Regions from separate parts of the Vibrio sp. Vb0667 genome, predicted to be linked through region 1. Evidence: riboswitches for the same ligand, from Rfam matches in the RefSeq annotation. Region 1 holds a riboswitch; the other holds the start of a gene.
What was found. A riboswitch is a leader RNA that binds a small molecule or an ion and turns the genes downstream of it on or off. The one in region 1 is predicted to bind cyclic di-GMP.

Region 1 (4,891 bases):
TCAGGAGCCCAAAATGCAAGAAGTGAAAGCTTTTAATGAAAAACGCGCTGAAATTTACTGGTGGTTTTCGAGCTTGTTCGCAAAAGAACTAACAGAGAAAGAATTGGAAGCCTATCACAGTGTTGAAATTCGCAGTTTTCTCGCAGGTTTAGGTGAAAATGAGTCGCTGAAACCAGCTGTTGATAGCCTAGTTGATGCATTGAATCGGTTACAAGATCGTGAAGATGCACAACTAGAGCTTGCAGCTGACTTTTGTGAACTGTTTTTGAAGACAGAAAAATACGGCGCTCTTCCTTACGCATCCATGTACATTGGTGAATCAGGTTTACTGAATGACAAGCCAGCTGAGGAAATGGAAAAGTTGATGGCTGAATTTGGCGTTCAAGTAGACGAAAACCTAAAGGAACCTGCGGATCACTTAGCCGTTGAGCTCGACTTTCTCGGGAACATGATTATCCGCTCAAACGAGCTTGAACAAGAAAAACACATGGAAGAAGCCTTCGTTAAACAAAACGACTTTATCCAGCAACAATTGATGTCTTGGTTACCTCAGTTTTCAGACAAATGTAAAAAATTCGACGAATTTGGATTTTACTCGAGTGTCGCGAAACTATTAGTTGCATTTTGTAAACTAGACAGCGCCTACCTTCTTGGTGAATAATTGCCGCCTATTTTTAGGGAGCCTGCCTATCGGGCTTCCTGTATGCCTGAAAGTGACCAATTGTAAGTAACTTGGGTATAATATTCGTTTGCCTTAACTTAGCGCAAAGACGCTTGGTTATTTAGCAGTCAAAATGTGACTTCAAATACACAAATCTCTTGCTGAAAACATTGCTAGTCAGTCCACATAGGGCTAAAATGTGAGCGCAAACGATTAAATATGATTTATATGTAAACCGCTGAAATATAGCGGTTTTTGTGTTTTCTTAACAGGTTGATGGCAATTTCTCATCAGATAGAAAAAAGATAAAATTCATCGACCGATGCTGCTACGCACCCTTTTGTCGCACTTGGATCAACCGCTGCCGAGACACTTAGCGCCAATTTTAGATTGCTAGGTGTGAAACCACTAGAGCATCAGGTACATCCAATACGACATATTTCAGTAGCTCGATACAGGACACCATTTATGGCCACGATAAAAGACGTTGCTCGCTTAGCCGGCGTTTCCACTACGACAGTTTCGCACGTTATCAATAAAACGCGTTTCGTTGCAGAAGCAACGCAAGAAAAAGTAATGAAAGCCGTTGACGAGCTGAATTACGCGCCAAGTGCCGTTGCACGCAGCCTAAAATGCAACTCAACTCGTACGATTGGCATGTTAGTAACTCAATCAACTAACCTATTTTTCTCAGAAGTGATTGATGGCGTTGAGAGCTACTGTTACCGCCAAGGCTATACTCTGATTTTATGTAACACAGGCGGGATTTACGAAAAACAACGCGATTACATTCGTATGCTGGCTGAAAAGCGCGTTGATGGCATCCTTGTGATGTGTTCTGACTTAACCGAAGAACTAAAAGAGATGCTTGACCGTCATGCGGACATTCCTAAAGTGGTCATGGATTGGGGCCCAGAGAGCTCACAAGCAGACAAGATCATGGATAACTCAGAAGAAGGTGGCTACATTGCAACCAAACATCTGATTGACAATGGTCATACGGATATCGCTTGTCTAAGCGGTCATTTTGAAAAGCTTGCTTGCCAAGAGCGCATTGCAGGTTTCCGTCGCGCAATGAGCGAAGCGAACCTAGCTGTAAATGAAGACTGGATCCTTGAAGGTAACTTTGAATGTGATACGGCCGTATTAGTTGCAGATAAAATTACCGCAATGGACAAGCGCCCGACGGCGGTATTCTGTTTTAACGACACAATGGCTCTAGGCCTAATGAGCCGCTTGCAACAAAACGGGATCAAAATTCCTGAAGATATTTCAGTGATCGGCTACGACAACATCGAGCTTGCGGAATACTTCTCTCCACCGCTAACGACTATCCACCAACCTAAACGTCGTGTTGGTAAAAATGCATTCGAAATTCTACTTGAGCGTATCAAAGATAAAGAACACGAAAAACGAATTTTCGAAATGCAACCTGAGCTTGTAATTCGAAATACTGTGAAAAAAATGAACTAAATTTCACTGTATTTAACCGTGTTAAATAAGCGCTCTACAGGGGCGCTTATTTTTTTGGGAAAATTAAGCATTCTCTAATACTTCACACTGCTCTAATAACAATTGACTAACGTTAACTCCCTGTTTTATATAAATGTAATATATATTAAGAACTCCTTTTCAAAGGCCAATTTGCACCTTTCCATATGCAAAATAGAGCATTCAATCTATCATTTTTATTGAACCAAAATCACACTTTTAACGCTAAACCGTGATGTTAATTCAATATAAGAAGTATGCTCATTGTGTCACGCACAGGGCAAACCATTCGAAAGAGTGGGACGCAAAGCCTCCGGCCTGAACCATATTACGATATGGAAGGTAGCGGGGTTACCGATGGCAAGTGTGTAAGCAATGACTTTACTCTGTAATGACATTGTTTTTACGCATGTTTGCTACTCTCTCGGACCTGACTTTTGGTGGCGTAATATTAATTACACCGAGATAACAAAACATGGATAAACCGATACTCAAAGACTCTATGAAGCTATTTGAGGCACTTGGTAATATCAAGTCGCGCTCAATGTTTGGTGGCTTCGGACTATTCGCTGATGAAACAATGTTTGCACTAGTGGTAAACAATCAGCTTCATATCAGAGCAGACCAAAAAACTTCATCTGACTTCGAGAAACAAGGGCTAAAGCCTTACGTTTATAAAAAACGTGGCTTCCCAGTCGTTACAAAGTACTACGCTATTTCCAGCGATTTATGGGAATCAAGCGAACGCTTAATCGAAGTAGCGAATCAATCATTGAAAAAGGCAAAGCTTGAGAAAGAACAGCAAGCAAGTACAAAGCCTAACCGTTTGAAAGATTTGCCTAACTTACGACTGGCTACCGAGCGCATGCTAAAAAAAGCCGGCATCGAATCCGTAGAGAAGCTTGAAGAGGAAGGTGCGCTTAACGCCTATAAAGCGATAAGAGATACGCACTCTGCAACCGTCAACATTGAGTTGCTATGGGCACTAGAAGGTGCTATCAACGGCACTCATTGGAGTGTGGTACCTCAAGCTCGCCGAGATGAGTTGATGAACGGCCTCCAATAAAAGTCGGCCTAAAAACTATCTTGTAAAACCGCAGTCTAATCTGCGGTTTTTTTGTGAAATTTTTTCGGTTTTCCTACTGTCTTATTACATATATCCCAAATTGGAATCAAAATTATGAATAAGAAACTGATTTTAGGTCTCATCCTACTAGCGGCTATCGTCTTTTTAGGTATTAACTTTGGCCAGTATTTAACCTTAGAGAATGCAAAAGCCCAACAAGAAGCACTAACTACATACATCGATCAGAATTTTGTATTCTCGGCTGCGATTTACTTTTTTACCTACATTGCAATTACCGCTTTTTCTATCCCAGGAGCGGCAGTAGTCACCTTACTTGGTGCAGCCTTATTTGGTTTTTGGACAAGCTTGCTACTGGTTTCTTTCGCTAGCACTATGGGGGCAACACTGGCCTTCTTGAGCAGCCGATACTTATTGCGTGACTGGGTACAAAACAAATTCGGAAATAAACTCAACGCAATTAATCAAGGTGTCGAAAAAGACGGAGCTTTTTATCTATTTTCCTTGCGTCTAATCCCTGTATTCCCTTTCTTTCTAATCAACTTACTGATGGGCTTAACGCCGATGTCTGTAGGTAGATTTTATCTCACTAGCCAAATAGGTATGCTGCCAGGCACAGCCGTATATCTGAATGCAGGTACTCAATTAGCAACAATTGAAAGCCTATCGGGCATTGTTTCACCCGCAGTATTAGCGTCTTTTGCGCTATTGGGACTATTTCCAATCATCACTAAATGGGTTATGAATAAAGTAAGGCCGACACCAAGTCAGCAAAACTCGTAATTGGTGAAGTGGGTATTTTGATGAAAATATTTATCGCTAAAAACCCAGCAGAAGCACACATTGTATGTGAGCTGCTTAAAGTGGAACAAATTTACTGTGAAGTTCGCGGAGAAGGTATTTTCGGCTTAAAAGGAGAACTGCCGTTTGGTGATGATACCGATCCTTATGTGTGGCTTTTTGACACTGCACAAAAGATGAAAGCTGAAGAAATAGTAAAAGCATATCGAAAACAATCCGATAGGCATGAGTATCAAGATTGGCAATGCCCAAAATGTCATGAAATAAACGAAGGGCAATTTGGTGCATGTTGGCAATGTGGATATCAACTAGGAGAGCTATAGCGGCTCTCCTATTCAGTGGATGCACTCAGTTTTAAGCACATACAGCTTGCTGTTTAATAAACTCGATGGAGTGTTGATTGAAGTCTTCTGGACGCTCTACATTGCATACATGACCACAATTCGGGATTTCTCGTAGAATGCTGAGCTTATGCGCTGCAACCATTTCTTTGACAGGTTTAATAAACATGTAATCCCTGTCGCCCATTAAGTAAAGAGTCGGAATGGGTAACTCTCGATCTTTAAAATATTTCATTAACGGATTTACATCAGCGGCAAGAATAAACCAACGTTTAAATTCTTTTTGGCAAAGCTTCTTGGCTTCGCGAATAAAAAGGTGGCGAGATTCTCGTTGGCTTCTTTGAGGCATAACAATATAAGCGAACAGTTTGTAGAGCCACATGTACGGTAGGATATGCTTACAAAAACTACCTAATTTCACCAATATCTGAGAACGAGTGTTAAGCCTTGTGACAGCACCGCCGAGCACCATCGAACGTACGCGCTCTGATGACAATTCAGCAAGGTTTCGAA
Region 2 (4,891 bases), on a different contig from region 1:
ACTTCACCTATTTCAATAATAAGAATATTCAATTGTTGTGATTGCACGAATTTCATTACTCTTTTGGCAAGGAGAATGGGGGAAATATGGCAACAAAAGCAATTGTAGTAGAAGGTGGCGCGATGCGAGGCGTCTTCGCAAGCGGAGTGTTAGATGCGTTTTTAGAGCAGAGTTATAAACCGTTTGATTTTGCAATCGGTGTATCTGCTGGTGCATCAAATTTGATTGGGTATTTGACCGACTACCCGCATCGCAGTATTAACGTCATTACTAAGCTGGCCACAAGCAAACGCTTTTTTGACCCGACTCGCTTCGTTAAAGGTGGGGACCTCATCGATGTGAAGTGGTTGTTTGAAGAATCTAATCGCTTGTATCCCGTCGATGAAAATAAACTGTTTAATGGCGTTCCTTTTCTCGCAGCGACAACAAATGTAGATACAGGGCAGGCAGATTACTATCGCGTGACACGTGATAATTTTCACCATGCGATTGAAGCGACAACAGCATTACCGATTGCCTACAAGCATACCCCTTGTTTTTCTGGTGGTTGTTATACCGATGGTGGGGTCGCTGATTCTATCCCAGTGCGTGAAGCTTATCGTCGAGGGGCTCGCGACATAACCGTAGTACTCTCTCACCCGCTGAATTATGCCAAAAAGCCAGTTAAGACCACATGGCTGATGAAGAAACTGTTTGCGGAGCACCCCAAAATGGCGGATGCGATGTTAAGACGTGCAGATAACTATAATCAATCATTAGAGTTTATTCGTAACCCTCCACCAGGAACACATGTTAGGGTAATTGCCCCACCAGATAATTTTCATGTTCAGCGCTTATCAATGCGACAATCCGTTTTACTAGAAGGGTATGAAATGGGACTGATTGAGGGGCGAGCGCATCTCACTAGTTTATCTGGTGTTCATGGTTTAGACCGGGAAAATTGTCATTTTTGCGTTTGATTATAAAAGAGCCTCATAGTGAGACTCTTTTGCATAACGTTCAAAGGGTGATTTAGTTGACTTTATCCCAAGCCATCTCCCAGTGTGAACCTATTCCAGGCTCGTAATGGTTTGCGCTTTCTTTCCACTGCATACAGTAACCAGAGTATGGGAAAGGTTTACATTGATAAATGCCCCCGTCGCTGGCAAGCACTTTTGTGCCCGCCGTGTAGTTAGATAGTCCTTCAGGGAAGACAAAATCGTACTCATCAGATGGTGGTGGAGTAACTGACTCTTCTTTTAAGTGAAAGTCGAGTGTTTGCTGATCCACCAAGTTGCCATCTTTATCCTTAATACGTGTTACGAGCATATGGTGACCCGGCTCCGATTTACTTAAAGTGAGCGATATCGCCTCTACCGAGCCGTCTTTCATTTCGTTTGCCCAACTTGCAAGTGGTTCGCGATGGTGGTTGTAAACGGTGAGTTCTGCATTTAAATCGCCTTCAGCAGTTAGTGTCAGATCCAACGTTGTCGGTGTTGACTCAATGATATATTCGTCTGCTAAGCCATCTACTGTGAGTGAGTATTCTGGAACAGGAGTTTCAATGTTATAGCCGATCTCTACTCGCTTAAGGCCGCTATTTGCTTGCAGATACACCGGATTAGTACCATAAACAGGAGTGAATTTATCCTCTGCATACTGCCCGGCTTTCAGTTTTGCTTGTTCTTGGTTTAGCTTAGTCGCGAGTGCGTAAGACCAGTTTTTCGCTTGGCCCATTGCTGCATCGGTAATTTCTAGTTCAGTTCTATACGCTATGTTTTCACCTGCTTGATCAAATACGCGCGTATAAACCGAATCCCCAATATTTAAATCCATTGTAGGAATAATTTGACCGCCTTGCTTCCAATCTGGAATAACGGGACTGTCACCATCAAATTTCACATCGATCACGTTATAAAATGAGGCTGCAGTGTCGCCAACATCCCATACTGCCAGGATGACATGGTATCCCTCGCGAGTAGGCACATTACATTGATGGCTTACCTGTTTCGGGGGTTGAACCATATTGCCGTCGACGACACAGAAAGGAGTTAGATCAAAAGAGTCTCGTGATAGTGAAGCGTTTGGGTTCCAATCAGGCTTGGTGATGTAATATTTCCAGTCGCGCGTCACGTGGTTAGCGGTAAATGTCCATTCAAAAGTTTGTGTGCCTGCTTGAATAGGACGTTTTACCCAACGGTCGGCAGTTTGCTCATCAAGGGCAGCTGCTAAAGCGGTTTCGGCACTCGCTATTTTACCATCGCGAGGCCCTGTTTCGGGAAAGCCATCAGGGCCTTCAACGCTTTGCGGTTCATATTGAATCGCACCGCAGTTATTATTTTTTTCGTTAGTATCTGGCGTTGGATACTTACATAGTGCCGAGCGACTTGCAGCGACACCACCATTGGTTTCTGATACATAACCGTGAGCCGCAGCACCTGAACTAATGCTTGCAAGTGCTAACGCGAGTACGGATTTGGTTGGAAATGATTTCATCACATGTCCTCTGTTATGGCTGACAAACTAATGTCACACCCCGGCGCATGCTGAGCATAAAGCAACGCTACAGCAACTGGACTTCTGTAACACTGCGTTATGGTAACCCCGCTATCATGCGCATTCTTTTAGATTTTTAAATGCTGACAGACCGGAAGCTTTGCGTCCCACCCTTTCGAATGGTTTGCCGAAATGTGATTGAGCAGCCAAAATTTAGCTTAAGAATTTACATGTGGAAAAGTAAACGTCACTGACATGGAATCCTGTTCTCAAATTGAAAGATAACGATATCTTAATCTCGTCAATATTATGCAGTATCGTCTTGCAAGGTATTGATTTTAATTTTGTTTTTATCTTTTTTATAACCATGGCGAATGAGTGGAGGTTTGTTGGGGATAAGTGAAGAGGAATCGTGCTAAGGGTGAAAGAAGTTCTGTCTAAAGGGCGGAGTGTACCGCCCTCTGAATGGTGTTATTTCGGCATGATGACAGTATCAATCACGTGAATGACACCGTTTTTAGCTTTCACATCGGTTGCAATGACATTTGCATCGTTAACCATGACTTTATCGCCCATGGTTTTAATCATCACATCTTGCCCCTGAACCGTAGTCGCTTTGTCTAGCTTAACAACATCGGCAGCCATCACTTTCCCTGGCACGACGTGATAAGTCAAAACAGATACTAACTTGTCTTTATTTTCCGGCATTAAGAGCATGTCGACTGTGCTGTCTGGCAGTTTTGCAAAAGCGTCATCCGTTGGTGCAAAAACAGTAAATGGGCCTTCCCCTTTGAGAGTGTCAACCAAGCCCGCTGCTTTCACCGCAGCAACAAGCGTATTGAAAGAGCCGTTTTCAGCGGCAACGTCGACAATATCGGCTTTCATCATGCCATGCTCATGAGCCTTGACGGGAAGCATAAAAGATAATGTCGCCATCAGTGTAGCCGCGATAACTAAGATACGTTTGAACATAGTGTGTTCCTTACTAGTTGAGGGTACAACGGGTTCCCTGGAGTGTGTTTGCATTTGTACGCATTGTCATTGAAAGATGATCATCGCGTCCTACTTTCTTTTGAGGGTCTAACATGTCGCGCAAGAATTCGTCTGCCTTCTTGTTTCACATCGGCTCGTTTCCGCCACGTCCATAAGCGCTCTCTTGCTGCCTTAGCTGCGTTGTCTGGTGCGATAATAGGTGCAAGGTAACGGCTATCTGGCTGCAATTGATACATGACAGCTTCCATTTGGGTCATTGTCCAGGGCTCGAATAAAAGAGGGGGAGGAACCATTTGTAACTCAGGTACCCACTTGTAGATGAACGTACCGTTAGGATCATGTTCTTGGGCTTGCTTGATCGGATTATAAATACGGATTGTGTTAGTCCCGGTTACTCCTGCTTGCATTTGGAATTGTGGGTAATGAATTCCGGGCTCAAAGTCGAGAAACAGTTGCGCTAAATGCGTTACACCTACTCGCCAATTCATGTTCATGTGGTGAGTAAGAAAGCTAACCAGCATGGCACGCATGCGAAAGTTAATGTAACCAGTGTGGTGCAAACAGCGCATGCAGGCATCAATCAAAGGTACGCCAGTATGCCCGGATTTCCATGCTGCTAACTTTTCTTCATCGAAAGTACTACTTTGTTTAATCAATGGTTCGTAAGCCCGATTAACGCAGTAAAACTCCATGTCGTATTCCGATTCGAATTTTTGGATGAAGTGACAGTGCCAATGAAGCCGTGAAGACAATGCAATTAAGCTGCGACGAAACCCAGCGACTTGCCAGTGTTTCAAAAGGTATTGATACACTTCACGCAAGGATATGTTACCCCAAGCGAGGTATGGAGAAAGTCGAGTACAGGCTGTGCGTGAGGCTGTGGGACTAGAAATGCTTCGATAGTAATCACGACCTCGACGATGGAAAAAGTCCTCTAGTGTTTTCCAAGCGAGCCGGCTTCCTCCCGTTTGCATTCCTTTGCATTTTGATAGCCAGGATGATGGTGGCGAAAACGAACAGCCGAGAGCTTCTGCATCCAATGAATGCAATAAGTCGGTTTGGAGCTCAATAGGGCTTATTGAGGCTCTCATGACAGAGTCCCAATGTTTGTCCCAACCTTGCCGGTTTTTTGCACCTCTGATAACAGCACCGTGTTCGAACTCAAACCAGTCGATGTTCTGCTCATACAGCCAAGCGGCAACTTGTTTGTCGCGCTCAAAGGTGCAGTTGAGTCCTATTTCTTGGTGAGAAAAAACAGCGTTGATTTGATATTGCGCTTGAATTGATTGGAAACATGCTAAGGTATCGTCATACAGCACCGTGATTCGATGCCCATACGCTTTGAGCGTCTCATCCATGTCTTGCAGTGATTGCCAAACAAATCGCCAGTGGCGCTCAGAATAGTGTGGGTTGTTCAATAGCA

Region 2: another riboswitch for cyclic di-GMP. It lies ahead of gbpA (N-acetylglucosamine-binding protein GbpA); the one in region 1 lies ahead of R8269_RS08445 (TfoX/Sxy family DNA transformation protein).

The regions. Positions count from the first base shown of each region.
Region 1 is NZ_JAWPOL010000005.1:85,125-90,015, forward strand. It holds gene torD (molecular chaperone TorD) at 14-661, shown strand; gene purR (HTH-type transcriptional repressor PurR) at 1,130-2,134, shown strand; cyclic di-GMP riboswitch class I at 2,422-2,511, shown strand; gene R8269_RS08445 (TfoX/Sxy family DNA transformation protein) at 2,628-3,218, shown strand; gene R8269_RS08450 (TVP38/TMEM64 family protein) at 3,333-4,019, shown strand; gene R8269_RS08455 (DUF2007 domain-containing protein) at 4,040-4,360, shown strand; gene R8269_RS08460 (alpha/beta fold hydrolase) at 4,392-4,891, opposite strand, start outside.
Region 2 is NZ_JAWPOL010000004.1:162,979-167,869, forward strand. It holds gene R8269_RS07400 (patatin family protein) at 87-959, shown strand; gene gbpA (N-acetylglucosamine-binding protein GbpA) at 1,012-2,475, opposite strand; cyclic di-GMP riboswitch class I at 2,574-2,674, opposite strand; gene R8269_RS07410 (fasciclin domain-containing protein) at 2,947-3,447, opposite strand; gene R8269_RS07415 (cryptochrome/deoxyribodipyrimidine photo-lyase family protein) at 3,528-4,891, opposite strand, start outside.